DNA from 3 places in the Holdemania massiliensis genome. Region 1 is predicted to be linked to each of the others. Evidence: predicted binding sites of a transcription regulator. Region 1 holds the regulator's gene; each other region holds the start of a gene.
What was found. Region 1 encodes HrcA, which represses chaperone genes, less so after heat shock. Its sites were predicted from a motif close to TTTTAGCACTNNNNNNNNNNNAGTGCTAAAA; they were not measured.
Positions count from the first base shown of each region.

Region 2: MCG46_RS00700 (Hsp20/alpha crystallin family protein) is a predicted target of HrcA. The motif match lies at 2,481-2,511, and genes of this name have one in related genera.
Region 3: MCG46_RS03730 (co-chaperone GroES) is a predicted target of HrcA. The motif match lies at 2,389-2,419, and genes of this name have one in related genera.

Region 1 covers NZ_JAKNTK010000001.1:2,308,697-2,313,733, reverse strand. Annotated here, with positions in the region: gene coaD (pantetheine-phosphate adenylyltransferase) at 1-219, shown strand, start outside; gene MCG46_RS10630 (hypothetical protein) at 790-1,704, opposite strand; gene hrcA (heat-inducible transcriptional repressor HrcA) at 1,868-2,893, shown strand; gene grpE (nucleotide exchange factor GrpE) at 2,886-3,566, shown strand; gene dnaK (molecular chaperone DnaK) at 3,604-5,037, shown strand, end outside.
Region 2 covers NZ_JAKNTK010000001.1:151,000-156,036, reverse strand. Annotated here, with positions in the region: gene MCG46_RS00715 (TetR/AcrR family transcriptional regulator C-terminal domain-containing protein) at 53-628, opposite strand; gene MCG46_RS00710 (manganese efflux pump MntP family protein) at 639-1,211, opposite strand; gene MCG46_RS00705 (Hsp20/alpha crystallin family protein) at 1,497-1,913, opposite strand; gene MCG46_RS00700 (Hsp20/alpha crystallin family protein) at 1,983-2,402, opposite strand; gene MCG46_RS00695 (YdeI/OmpD-associated family protein) at 2,534-2,959, opposite strand; gene MCG46_RS00690 (hypothetical protein) at 3,079-3,711, opposite strand; gene MCG46_RS00685 (MATE family efflux transporter) at 3,741-5,037, opposite strand, start outside.
Region 3 covers NZ_JAKNTK010000001.1:805,963-810,999, reverse strand. Annotated here, with positions in the region: gene MCG46_RS03740 (DUF6531 domain-containing protein) at 1-27, opposite strand, end outside; gene groL (chaperonin GroEL) at 437-2,059, opposite strand; gene MCG46_RS03730 (co-chaperone GroES) at 2,085-2,366, opposite strand; gene MCG46_RS03725 (aldo/keto reductase) at 2,686-3,615, shown strand; gene MCG46_RS03720 (hypothetical protein) at 3,804-4,298, shown strand; gene MCG46_RS03715 (ABC transporter ATP-binding protein/permease) at 4,525-5,037, shown strand, end outside.

The sequences.
Region 1 (5,037 bases):
ATGTTTTTGGATGAAACGATTGAAACCGTATTTTTTGTTGCGCGGCCGCGGTATTCTTTCCTGTCCTCGTCCGTTTCCAAAGAAATTGCGCTGAACAATGGTGATTTAACCAAGTTTATCCCAGAGGCGATCATCAATGAAGTGGAAGCTGAGCTGAATCCGCAAAAAAAGGATAGACAGCAGATGTCTGCGGGAAACGAGCCAAAAGAAAAGGATTAAGCATAAAGCAAAAACGGCTTCATCGCTGTGATTATCAGGGGAAAGCAGCGGAAACAATAGAATTGATTAATTTCACACAAAGTTTATGCAAGGTGAGGACGAGTGTTTCTAAACTCAGTCGATTTTGAGGCATAAACTTTTTTTGTGAAACTGTAAAAAGAGAAAATGATGAAACGAACTTAAATGGGTTATAGGCTTCCATATTAAAAAGATGCTGAAAGATCATAACCTGGATTCTGCAACGATCTCGGATATCTCAGCAGTTGGAAAAGAAGCTTCCAGGATAGTTCATTGTAAGGAAAACGGGAAGGAATTTCAGCTGCAGCTTACCAAAACGTTTTTGAGCAGAAGCGATATCCAAATATTGAGAAGAAAGCTGCGAACTTGCTTTACTATTTAATTAAGGATCATCCGTTCACTGAGCATGAGTTGCGGCGACTTGGATGATTACACAGTCGAAAACGGAAGAAAAAGCCACGCAGGTTCAATGAATAATGAATTTCATGGACGAAGCGGATAAAGAACGCTGGCTTTTCTTGGGGATGATCTTATGGAAAAGACCTTAAGAAGTCAGCTCCGCCACAGCTGCAGCAGTTGCAAGAGTAAAAATACACCGCCTGCCAAGCCCATCTGCAAAAGGCGGAAGCTGAAATACCGGGGATAAGCGAGCTTGAGGTGGGGCGTGAGGGAGAGCACCTGAAGATGAACACTGAAGCTGGCAAAGCCCAGTACCAGTGTCATCAGCAGGGCTTTGATCCAAGGTGCTAAGGGCAGCAGGGCCAAATTATTTGTGCCTAATGAAAACTCGGTGGCACATTGAATCGGCAGCAGCCATGAGGTCGGCAGCTTCATCGTCAGCAGATTCAGCAGCACTAAGGTTAACAATAAATAAGCGCCGATGAAATACAAGCTGATCCCCGCCTGAACAACAGCCTCTTTCAGGTTCTCAAACAGACTGCAAACTTCGCGGCTTGAATCTAACTGCAATGTGACCGGCGTGCTGCGGGTAAAAAACAGCAGCAGCATCACCGCAAAAAATTCTGCCAGCCAGATCATCAAACCATATTGAAAAGACTGAAGTAAGACTGAACCGCAGGTGATCAGAACAAACGAGGGAGTACTGACGGTGACACAGCAGGCTAATCTTTTTCCTTCTGTCTGTGTCAGACGCCCGCTTTCAACATAATCATCAATCAGGATCTGTCCCGCTGGGGAACCGAGGAAAAAGGAAGCGAAGACAAGTGAAAAAGCATCCGGGGAAATATGAAACAAGCTTTCGGTAAACCCGAACAGCCGCCGGGATACGGCGCGCAGCAATCCCTGTCCATCCAGAATCCGGATGACAACCATCGCGGCAAATAAAGAGGGAACAAGCTTCTCGAACCAGATGGCCAGGGCCTGGCAGGACGCTTGATAGGTGACCGACCCATAATAAAGCAAGGCGGCCAGCAGAGCAAAAAAAATGAGGGTCATTCCTTTTTTCATAGGCAAAAAGCCTCCTGTTGAAGTGTATGAGCATCTACTTGAAAAACGAACTGCGAAAAGCTTGAAAACTTGAAAAATATTAGCACTTTTGACTTGACAGTGCTAACAAGCTGGATTATACTGTTAGCAGACATCGGGAAAGAGTGCTAAAGGAGGCGAGGAGATGCTGACACCGAGGCGGATTGAAATCTTCAAGGCGATTGTCGATGAGTTCGTTCAGACAGCCGAGCCGGTCGGTTCCAAGACTCTGATGGAAAAGTATCAGCTCCCTTACTCCAGCGCAACGATTCGCAATGATATGATGGTTCTGGAAGAAATGGGCCTGCTCGAAAAGACCCATACCTCCAGCGGCCGCGTGCCTTCCACAAAAGGGTATAAGTTTTATTGCGAACATCTGATGGAACACAAGCTTGAGCATCAGCTGGAAGTGGCTGTTCGTCAGCAGCTGGCCAGCAAGCCATTGAATTTGGATGATGCGATCCGTGAGAGCTGCAACATTCTCTCGCAGATGACCAATCTGACTTCAGGGGTTCTGGGGCCGGATGCCAGCCGGCAGCGACTGGAGCATGTCAAGCTGTTCCCGATCAGCAACCGAAGTGCTGTGGCAGTCTTTATTACCGATCTGGGACATACGGAGAACCGGACGTTCCAGTTCGACGACGACCTGTCAGTAGAAGATATTCAAACCTGCTGCCAGATTCTGAACGACCGATTGAAGGGCACCTTGATCAAAGATGTTGTCGATAAGATGGATTCGATCAAACCGATCCTGGCAGCGCATGTCAAGCGGCATGAGATGTTGTTTCAGGCGTTTGTCAATGCCTTCGTCAAGTTTGCCAGTGAAAATGTGTATTTCAGCGGTCAGAACAATATGTTGTATCAGCCGGAATTTGCCGATATTGAAAAGCTGAAGGAATTGATGGCCATGATGGAAAATCCAAGCCTGTGGCGGCAGATCGGAATGACTGCCAATTCAGAGCTGGCGTTAAAGATGAATGAAAACGCGCAGCTGGTTTGGGTGAATGACATGGCTGTTGTGACCAGTAAATTCAAGCTCGGCGGTGATGAGGAAGGCCAGCTGATGGTCTTTGGTCCATCCCGAATGGATTACGACAGAATTGTTTCGCTGCTGGAACTGGTCAGTCAGTCGATCGAGAGTTTATACGGAAAAGGAGGCAGCCATGAGTAACCAGGAAGAAATGAAAAAAGAAACGATGAAGGAAGACGTGAAACCGAATCCAACACCGGAAGGTGAAGCTGCAGAACAGCCGCAGACGGCAGAAGAAATGTCGAAAGAGGTTGCGGAAGAAGCAGTGGAAGTTGCGTCTGACGCTTCGCAGGAAGAAAAAAAGGAAGACAAAAAAGAGGAGAAAAAGAAAGGCTTTTTCTCCAAGAAAAATGAAATTGAAGAACTGAAAACCCGCATCAGCGAGCTGGAAGGTGAGAATGTTCGGCTCAAAAACGAATATCTGAAGGCTTACGCCGATACGGAGAATACACGCCGCCGGCTCCAGCAGGAAGCCGAGCAGACCCGGAAATACCGGATCCAAAGCTTTGCGTTGGATATCCTGCCGGTTTTGGATAATCTGGAACGGGCGCTGGCGATTGAGCCGACCCCGGAGACGGAAAGTTACCGCAAAGGTGTTGAAATGATTTATCAGCAGCTCATTCATGCTTTGACGAAAGAAGGCGTGAGCGAGATCGAAGCGCTGGGCAAAGAGTTTGATCCGAATTTCCATCAGGCATTGATGATGGAAGCGGTGGAAGGTGCTGAACCCAACCAGGTCGTCGAGGTCCTGCAGAAGGGCTATCTGTTAAAAGATCGGATTCTGCGCGCCGCGATGGTCAAGGTCAGCGAATAAAAAAGTAGAAAACAAATAAATAAGGAGGATTTCAATTATGGGAAAAATTATCGGTATTGACTTAGGTACAACCAACAGCTGTGTTGCCGTCATGGAAGGCAATGAAGCCAAAGTAATCACCAATCCGGAAGGCAACCGGACAACGCCGTCCGTTGTCGCTTTTAAGAATAACGAACGGATCGTCGGCGATGCGGCAAAACGTCAGGTTGTCACCAACAAGGATTCTGTCATTTCAATCAAGCGGAAAATGGGGACGAACGAAAAAGTTCAGCTCAACGGCAAGGAATATACACCGCAGGAAATTTCCGCAATGATCTTAGGTTATATGAAGGATTACGCTGAAAGCTATCTGGGGGAGAAGGTCGACAAGGCGGTCATCACCGTTCCGGCTTACTTCAACGATGCGCAGCGTCAGGCGACCAAAGATGCCGGCAAGATTGCTGGTCTGGAAGTCGAACGAATCATCAACGAACCGACAGCAGCTGCGCTGGCCTTCGGTATCGATAAGACCGATAAAGAACAGAAAGTTCTCGTCTTTGACTTAGGCGGCGGAACCTTCGACGTCTCCATCCTGGATCTGGCTGACGGCACATTTGAAGTTTTGGCCACAGCCGGTGACAACCACTTAGGCGGCGATGATTTTGATAACGTCGTTGTCGACTGGATGGCAGATCAGTTCAGAAAAGAAAATGGCATTGATCTGAAACAGGATCGGATGGCGCTGCAGAGAATGAAGGAAGCGGCGGAAAAAGCGAAGAAGGATCTGTCCGGGATGGTTCAGACACAGATTTCCCTGCCGTTTATCAGCGCTGGGGCAGCCGGACCGCTGCACTTTGAAGCCACATTAACTCGTGCTCAGTTTGATTCCATGACTAAGTCACTGGTCGACCGCACTGTTATTCCGGTCCGTCAGGCCTTAAAGGATGCCGGTTTAACCAAGAATGATATTGATCAGGTTCTGTTAGTCGGCGGTTCTACCCGAATCCCAGCCGTTCAGGAAGCTGTTCGTCAGGAATTAGGCAAGGAGCCGAACCGTTCTGTCAACCCGGATGAAGTTGTAGCCTTAGGCGCAGCGATCCAGGGCGGCGTCATCAGCGGTGATGTCAAGGATGTTCTGCTGCTGGACGTTACACCATTAAGCTTAGGTATTGAAACGCTGGGCGGCGTCATGACCGTGCTGATCCCAAGAAATACAACGATCCCGACATCCAAGAGCCAGGTCTTCTCGACGGCAGCGGACAATCAGCCGGCTGTAGATATCCATGTTCTGCAGGGCGAACGTCCAATGGCCAATGATAACAAGACCTTAGGCAACTTCCAGTTAGGCGGAATCGCTCCGGCCCGCCGCGGTGTTCCGCAGATCGAAGTCACTTTCGACATCGACGTTAACGGTATCGTCCATGTTTCCGCAAAAGATAAGGGAACAGGCAAATCCCAGTCGATTACCATCTCCAACTCTTCAGGATTGAGC
Region 2 (5,037 bases), 2.2 Mb from region 1:
CCATGAAGTTTTCCACATTTCAGACAGTTCGATTATTTTCTCTCACGAAGGCTTACAAACCGCTGGCACTGCCTTGAGGCATATCGAGAAAATCAAAGACGGAACTGGTCAGAACGGCTCCATACTGCTTTAAAAATGTTTCACTGTCCATGTTTCGATTGCGGCACAGCCAGTGACTGACCGTGTAACATAAACTGTTGCCGAAATAGCCAGCGAGTTCATCTTCGGTCATCGTTCCCAGCTTTTCGGTCCGACCGTAACGGCGGAACATCTCCGCAAATAACTGCTGAACGTTTTCTTCAAACAGATCCGAAAAGCTGTTCTGACCGGTGATCCGGAAAGCAATTTGATAAAATTCACGACTTTCCACGAATTTATCAAGCATCGCTTTGACCGCCTGCTGGAATTGCTTCTTTTCTATATAAGGAAGCGCTGTATCGACAGTATCCAGATAAATGATATAACTTAAAGCTGCGTATTTGTCTTCAAAATAATTATAAAACGTGGCGCGGATGACGCCGGTTTTATCGCAGATTTGCTTAATCGTGATCTTTTCAAAGCTTTTCTGCAGCATGAGCTCTTTCAGGCTTTCTGCCAGAAAGCGTTTCATCATCCCCCGTTTTTCCATGATCTCCCCCCTAGCGCAGATGCGTCAGCACCTGGAAAAGAACCTTAAGGCTGATCAGAAAGAGAATCACGCTGCCGGCTGTAAAGATGGTCCGGCGATAGGCCAGACCTAAACGATAGCCGATCTGCTGTCCCAATTCCACGCAAGCCAGCGTTACCAATGTGGAAATTAAGCACACCTGAAAGGCATCTGCCTGCAGCAAGGTCATGCAGGTTCCCAACAGGAAAACATCAACACTGGTGATCAATCCCAGGAATAAGACTTTTTTGTAATTAAAACTGTCATCATGACGTTCTTCAAAGGCTTTTTGCCGAAAGGCCTGAATTAACAGGAAGCAGCCTAGGGCAAACAGGATCAGCGCTGCGATCACCTGATTGACATGCAGCACAAGCTGACTCTTGATCAGGGAACCGGCCAGCGATCCCAAGACGATCATCAGCAGGCTCGATCCGGCAAAGATAAAACTGTTAATCAGCGAGCGGCGGTGTTCCTGCGGATTCATCACGGCGCCCCGCGCCATCATAACCACAAAGCAATCCAGCGACAAAGCCAGGCAGGTGACTAGGATTTCGATTGTATTCACCTGATTTTCCCTCCTCTACGGTTTACAGTCCAAGTATAGCCGATGGTGACGGAGGAAGCGATAGACAATCATCAGATTCTGTCAATTCTTCCTTATAGAATAAGTACTGTGCTTTCCCTTGCCTGATCCAAGCCGCAAATATCCGGCTGACGGCTGACTAAAAGCGCGGCAGACTGATCCTCTGCCCTTGACCTTGGATCTCATTTATTTCTGATTGGGTTCATTGCCAAACTGAACAAAGAAAAAACCAGCGGAATCCAGGATACCGCTGATTTAAAGATTAGATTATTCAATCATGATGGTCTTTTTCGTTTCCACTGCCGGCGCGTCTTTCTTCGGCAGAACAATCTTCAATTCACCGTTGTCATAGTGCGCTTTGATGTCTTCCGGCGTGATCGCTTCGCCGACATAGAAGCTGCGGGAGCAGGAGCCTTGGACACGTTCCTGGCGGATCACATTGCCCTGATCGTCCTTTTCTTCTTTACTGGTATTGCGAAGCGCGGATACGGTCAGATAGCCGTTTTCCAAATCCATCTTAATATCTTCTTTGGTATAGCCTGGCAGCTCAATATCCAGCAGATAGCTGCCGTCCTTCTCACGAATGTCGCAGCGCATTGCGGTGATCGCATTGCGATGGAGCAAAGGTTCATCAAACATGTCATCAAAGAAGTCGTCAAACATCATTCTTGGTAGTAATCTCATACATCACACCTCTTTCTGTTTTCAACTTATGCGATACTGCCTGATCTGAACTCTGATCGCTCAGAGAAGTTAATCAATGGAAATCGTTTTCTTGGTCTGCATGACCTGCGGGTCTTTTTTCGGTACGAAGACCTTCAGCTCACCATTTTCATAACGAGCCTTAATGTCCTCGACGTTCATTTCTTCACCGATAAAGTAAGTCCGGGTGCAGCTGCCGCTGACACGTTCCTGACGCACCAGCTTGCCTTGTTCACTTCTTTCCTCGCTGCTTGCTGTGTGCGCGGCTGCGATGGTCAGATAGCCGTCTTCCAGCTCCATTTTGATTTCTTCCTTTTTAAATCCAGGAAGCTCAATATCCAGAAGATACCCATCTTCTCGTTCGCGAATATCGGTTTTCATGACAGCCGGGACAGTATTCTTTCTGAAAAATGGATCCTTAAGAACCTCGTCGGCCAAGCTGTCCATCCAGGTGTTCGGTACAAATCTCATCTTGAATCGCCTCTTTCTATCTGTCTTATTCCTGGCTTATTGGGTCTTTCCCAACTTGCAATTTTAGTATATCACATTATTTAGCACTGTCAAGTAGTTAGTGCTAATTTTCTTCATTTAATTTCACAAGTTCACAAAGTGCGTCGTTCATAGAGCATCGCAACAATTTTGTCGATCCGCCGAATGCGCTGATCTTCCACCCCTTGTTCCGCATAATGAATAATACGCCCGCGCTGCTCCGGATCCAGCAGCTGAAAAAAATAACAGGCACTGCGGTTGGCTAAGAGTGCTTCCTGTAAGGCCTGCGGACATTCTGCCAAACTGTGACCGGATTCTGGTTCCAGCCACAGGCTGACCGTTTTGCCTTCGGTAAGCTCAGATTGTGAACAGACTTCCTCCGGAAGTTCCAGCGTCCAGATTTGTCCTTTTCTTTCTGCCTTCTGTTTAAACAGCTGAGTTTGAAGCATGATGATCAGCGGTCCTTCCGGCAGCGCCGCATCCGCCGCAAGCTCAAGATAGGGCTGGGGTGTATTGTGAATTATTCCTTCAATCTGCATCCTGATTTCCTCCTGGCCTCTAGTATGCCTCGGCGTTCAAAGATTTATTTTGCTTTTTTGTTTCCATTTCAGAATGGGCCGCGGATCTCTCAACGTGTATTTTTCAAAAAGAAAAGGCCTCAGCGGCCTTGCAGGTTGGTTTTATAAAACGTTTCAAGTGAATGCAGCAGCGGATCTTTTTTCCCTTTGCGTTCGCTGCGCGTAAGCAAAAACAGAAAGACCAGACCGCCTAAGAAGCAGACGATCATGTCGGTCATCGTATCGTAAACGCCTTGGGTATAGTGATTAATCGCGTCGATATTGAGAAAGATCAGACAGGCGAATTCAAAGCATTCCCAGAGAAAGGCTATCATCATGTTGATTCCCTGAATGGATAAGCATTTTAGAAGATAATCACGCGGCGTGCTTTCCGTCCAGCTTTGTTTCAGCCAGCAATAGACCAGCGTGATCACCGCGCAGATCAGGATGCCGGAGCTGAAATGCAGCACTTTATCGAAGTAAGGAATGGCATAACCGTTCAGGGTATTGCCGATGATCATCGCCACAGCGATAAACAGCTGCGCCCAGAACAACAATCCCCAAGCCTCTTTCAGCTTGAGGGCTTTGACAACAAGCGGGCCGATCAGCTGAACGCCGAGGGCCAGGACAAGATAGCCCAGCTTCGCATAGAGCTGATGCTGCAGCTGAAAGATCGTACTGTAGATCATCAAAACGGCGGAAGCGCCATACAGAACAGAACATGCTTTTTTCATTTTATCACCTTGCTTTGGATCGTGCTTTTTCAGTATGCCCCATTTTCACGGCGTTCTGCATTAAAACTGCGTTTAATCGTTTTTAAGGCTATCGGGATAAAGATCACCGCCACCAACACTTCGGCGGCTGGATAACAGAACCAAACGGCGCTCAGTCCGCCGAGCTGGCCGAGAATCCAGGCCATCGGAATGATGAAAACCAACTGGCGCAACAGCGACATGACCAAACTCATCAAGCCTTTGCCCAACGCCTGAAACATCGTGGTCATGATGATGCTGCAGGCAGCCGGCAGGAAGCACAGCGCCAGAATTCTGAGCGCATAGCTGCCCAGCTTCAGCATCTGATCAGAACCGTTAAACAGCTTCAAAAGCATTTCCGGCATCGTCCAGAACAGAACCGTGCCGGCTAACATGATCGCCACGGCCACGCCGAAGGATAAGACGAGCGTGCGAGTAAAACGTTTTTCATCCCCCGCGCCGTAATTGTAGCCCAGGATCGGCATCGCGCCCTGGTTTAACCCGAAAATCGGCATAAAAACAAACGACTGAAGCTTAAAATAGATTCCCAGCACTGCCACTGCCGTTGCGGAAAAGCTCATCAGAATGGCGTTCATCGCTGTCGTGGTGAGGGAGCCGATTGCGTTCATGACAAACGTTGGAATTCCAACGCGGTAGATATCCTTGGCCGCCTGCATTTGCGGATGGTGCCGCCAGGGTGCGATATCAACTTCATGCGTTCCGACTTTCAAAACGATCAACACAAAGATCATCGCCAGGATCTGACCGATGACCGTTGCCACCGCCGCTCCGGCAACGCCCATTTTCGCAACGCCGAAGTAGCCGAAGATGAAGATCGGGTCCAGAATGATATTAGTAATCGCGCCGATCAGCTGCGAAAGCATCGGTACGATCATGTTGCCGGTTGCCTGCAGCACTCGTGAACAGGTCATCTCAATCATCACGCCGACTGAGAAAATCATGACGATCATCAAATACTGCGAACCCATCTCAAAAACCGCGGCGTCGGTGGTAAACAAGCCGACAAAAGGCTTGGCCAGAAACAGTCCGACAAACATGCACAGCGCCATGTTGATTAATGACAGAACGATTCCGGTATTGGCCGCAATGTTGGCTTCCTCCCGGCGTTTTTCTCCCAACCGACGGGCGATCAGGGCATTGGTGCCGACCCCGACGCCTAAGGCCAGGGCAATGATCAGCATCTGCAGCGGAAAGGCGATCGACACAGCAACTAGGGCATCCTCGCTGACCTGAGCAACAAAGATACTGTCAACGACGTTATACAGCGACTGCACTAACATGGAAAAA
Region 3 (5,037 bases), 1.5 Mb from region 1:
CAAAACTTTTTTTACTCTCTTAAACATTTTTTCTCCCCTTATTTCTTTTTATGGTCTTTTAATAAAAAACAAAAAATCATCTTCGCAGATAAAATTTAATATACTTAATAATATTAAACATTGTTATTCCCCCTGTAAGCCCTTACTAAGGTAAATTATTATAAAGTGAAACTCTTGTCAAACAAAATTTCATAAAGATATAGGGAATGTTCAGAATGTAATATTTAAAGAAATATATATAAATAGAAATAAGGGTGGATAAAACTAGAAATGTAATAATTTTATCACTGCTAAAAATGAATTATGAAATATATTTCACAATTCGTAAAACTAATTTTAATTGATAGTTTTGAAATCATGAATGAAACAATAAAAAAACAGACAGCACTGGGGGATGTGCTGTCTGCCTGGAACTCAATGTTATAGGAATGAAGGCTTAGTACATGCCGCCTTCAGGCATAGCTGGAGCTGCTGGAGCATTCTTTTCCGGCAATTCAGCGACCGCCGCTTCGGTGGTGATGAACAGGGCTGAAATCGAAGCTGCATTCAGCAGAGCGTTGCGAGTAACCTTTGTCGGATCCACAATACCAGCTTCAAACATATCGACCCATTCACCCTTCTTCGCGTCAAAGCCGATGTTCTTGCCTTCTGTCAGCTGACGGGAAACAATCTGATCCCCATCATAACCAGCGTTTTCCGCAATCTGGTACAACGGTTTAACGATGGCTTCAAAGACGGCACTGATACCCTTCTGTTCGTCGGATGTTTCACCCTTCAGCTCATCGCGGTATTCACGGTAGATGGAAGCCAGAGCTGCGCCGCCGCCGATGACGATGCCTTCCATGACTGCCGCTTTCGTTGCATTCAGAGCATCTTCAATTCTCAGCTTCTTTTCTTTCATTTCACTTTCTGTCGCAGCGCCAACCTTGACAATCGCAACACCGGTTGTCAGCTTCGCCAGACGTTCATTCAGACGCTTCTTGTCGTATTCCTGCGTTGTATTTTCAATCTGCTGCTTCAATTCTGCAATCCGATCGTCAATTTTTTCTTTCTCACCAGTTCCGCCGACAATCGTCGTGTCGTCTTTCTTAACGACAACCCGATTTGCGTGACCGAGATCTTCAATTTCGCCGTCTTTCAGCTCCATGGCCAGATCCTTGGCGAAATACTTCGCACCGGTAACAATTGCGATATCTTCCAGCATGGCCTTCTGATTGTCGCCGAAGCTTGGCGCCTTGGTGCAGACTACATTGAAGGTGCCTCTTAACTTATTCAGAACCAGCGTTGCAACGACTTCCTGATCAATATCATCAGCAATGATCAATAACGGCTTGTTGGTCTGAACGATCTTTTCCAGCAACGGCAGAACTTCCTGGATCGTGTTGATCTTCTGATCTGTTACTAAGATATATGGATTATCCAGCACGGCTTCGTTCTTTTCCCGGTTGGAAACCATGTATGGGCTGATGAAGCCTTTGTCATACTGAAGACCTTCAACCGTTTCCAGCTCCGTTTCAAAGCCATTGGATTCATCCACGGTAATTACGCCTTCACGGCCGACCTTTTCCATCGCTTTGGCAATGATTTCGCCGACTTCCGCATCCCCGGAAGAAATCGCCGCAACCTGGGCAATATCCTGGTTGGTTTCAACTTTATGCGTCTGTTCCAGCAGCTTGTCGGCAATGAACTTCGCGGCTTTTTCCATACCGCTTCTCATCAGAACCGGATTGGTTCCTTTTTCAACGCTGCTCATGCCTTTGTGGATCATCGACTGTGCCAAAAGCGTCGCGGTTGTTGTGCCGTCGCCAGCTGTATCGTTGGTCTTGGACGCTACTTCCAGAACCAGCTTGGCGCCCATGTTTTCAATTTTATCTTCACATTCGATTTCTTTTGCGATCGTAACACCGTCATTGGTAATCAGCGGTGAACCATAGCTTCTTTCCAGAACAACATTACGGCCTTTCGGACCCAATGTAATTTTGACCGTATCGGCCAGCGTGTCGACGCCCTTCATCATTGCAACGCGGGCATCTTTAGAAAAACGGACTTCCTTCGCCATATTCTCATTCCTCCTTATTTTTTATTTATTCAATTACAGCCATGATCTTGGATTCCTGGACTAACAGATATTCCACACCGTCGATCTTGACTTCTGTTCCGCCGTACTTTTCGTAGATAACACGGTCGTTGACTTTGACGCAGCAATCTACATGCTTGCCGTCAACTTCATGTCCGCCGTTGACTGCCAGCACCTTGCCGACGGTCGGTTTTTCTGTGTTTTTGTCAGTCAGGATAATCCCGCTGGCGGTTTTTTCTTCTGCCTTTTCTTTCTCTAAGAGCACAAAATCATTACATGGTCTAATCATCGTAATTCCTCCTTATCGCTCACCTTAGCACTCTTGCTTCATCAGTGCTAGCACTTATTATTATAGTCTGCCAAGCTTCTTTGTCAACACTTCTTCGCGACTTTCTGCAAGAAATTCTAAATTGACAGGCTGTGTTCTAAGTCTATCGTACAGAAACAGCGAAGCTTCGCCCTTTTTGACAGCTGAACAGATAATCAATCCTCAAGGAACCACGCCGAAGCAGGCCGTTTCAGTCACAGGTTTTAAAACTGAAGCTGCCTGATGAATTCCCTTTCCTTCGCTGACAATGATATAATGAGAAAAAGTCAGGAGGAAACATATGCTGAAAAGAAAACTAGGAAAAACAGGATTGGATGTTTCGGCGGTGGGCATGGGAACCTGGAACATTGGCAATCAATGGGGCGAGCTGGATGAAAAACAGGTTTACGATACAATTCAGACCGCTTACAACCAAGGTATTACCGTTTTTGATACAGCGGATGCATACGGCATCCCTGGAGGCTGTTCGGAGGAGCGGCTGGGACAAGCCTTAAAAGGCTTGCGTGAAAATGTCGTCTTCATCTCCAAATTCGGCAACTGGGCCAAACGTTTCGGCGGAGCGATGCAGTTTACCTGTGGCGATATCGTGATCGAAGCCTGCCACGCTTCGCTGTTTCGCTTACAGACAAATTACCTGGATGTTGCGCTGTGTCATCTCAATGATTTAAAACCGGAGGAAGTCGAGCCCTGGCTGGATGGACTGGATGAGCTGAAACGGCGGGGATTGATCCATCATTATGGAATCTCAACGGATGATCTGAATGTCCTGAAAGAATTTAACCGCCGCGGCAGCTGCGAGGTGGTTGAGCTGGATTATTCGCTGATCAACAAAGCCCCGGAAACCAACGGCATGCTGGACTACTGCCTGAATAACAACATCGGCGTGCTTGTCCGCGGCCCATTAGCCCAAGGCATTCTTTCTGGTCATTATACCCGTGAAACACACTTCACGGACACGATCCGAACTCCGTTCAATGAAGGCGGCAGTGCCCGTGAGGTTTATCTGCAGAAAATGGACCGCTTAGACCGGATCATCGCCGCTGTAGGCCGTGAAAATCTGATCGAAACCAGTCTGCGCTATATTCTTAACCATCCTTGCCAACCTGTCGTTATTCCCGGGGCCAAGTCGCCAAAGCAAGCCGCCGCTAACGCCGCTGCCGGCAGCGCTTTATTAGAAGACGAATTATACGCCAAACTGAAAGCCTGTTAAGACACTTCCATATTATTCTTTTAATTCCTGCCCATCGGCGAATTCCGATGGGCTTTTTTTATGCCCGAATTTTTAACAGATCATTGCAAAAATCGATCAGATACGATAACCTGAAATCAGGACATCGGACATTTCATCAGCTTGTATAGGATTGAGAAATGACAAAAAGAAAAAGGAGGTTCTTAATTATGCTTTCCCGAAAACTAATCTGCTTTATGCTTAGCCTGCTTCTGCTTTCTGCCTGTGGATCCAAGAAAAGTGCGCTGGGAGCTGAAATTTCAAAAACACCTGAACCTCTGGTTATTGACGAAACGCAGCTGGAGCGTTTGAGTGAGATGGAAGATGACTACTATCTGTTATTCTGCGATGAAAAGGATACCGTTCACGGCTGTTCGATCCTCTTAAAAGAAATCGCTAATTGCACACTGAACAATCCAAGCGCACTCTATGTCTTTTATATGGAACCCATCCTTTGGTTTACCCGGCTTCCTGACACCACTGAAGACTATGAGAAAATCTTTGAGGAGGGCATGGAATCTTTCAGTGCGTTCTTTTCCAAACAGCGATTGAGAAGTATCCCTGCTCTGCAGCATCGTTCACAGAAGAAAATTACAGATTCCTTTTATCTGTTAAATACCGAGAATACGCTGCAGGATCTTCCCGCATGGCTTGAAGCTCAATAAAAGCAGACATTCATTTCTGCGAGAATCTAACTCTGGCTCAGCCCCTGTGAATCCTGAAGAAAATGCAAATCATTGTTAGCTTAATTTAACTTTTTGATTGACAAACTGGTTAATCAGTGTTAAATTTCATCATGTTGAAGATAAAAAGAACGCGGGTACATTATCCGCATTCTTTTTAAGCTTAATGTTATCTTAAGTTAACATTTTGATGGGAGGAGTTTTCTCAATGATGATCAATAAACGACTGATTCAGGCCGTGCCCGAATCCAAACAGGCTATCCGGGATCAGGTTTTGCTGCAATGGGGCAGTTTGATCGCCAACATGATCATTTTATTTACCTTCGCTTTTGTGTTGGAAGCCTTATGGAAAAATCAGCTGAACGCTCTGCAGCTAAGCTTAGCGGCCGTACTTATCTTCGGCAGTTTGGTGGTCCGATGGTTCTGTACAAGCGCCGCCAGCCGCAAAAGCTTCGAGGCTTCGCGCTCTGTCAAGCAGATTTTGCGCCGGCAGATCCTGGAAAAATTACTGCGTCTGGGCGTGAGTTATCGGGAACAGACTGCGACAGCGGAGATCGTACAAATTGCGGTTGAAGGCGTTGATCAGCTGGAAACCTACTTTGGAGCTTATCTGCCGCAGTTTTTTTACAGTATGCTGGCACCGCTGACACTGTTTGCTGCGCTTTCCTGGATCAGCCTGCCTTCGGCATTAGCCCTTCTGTTCTGCGTTCCACTGATTCCC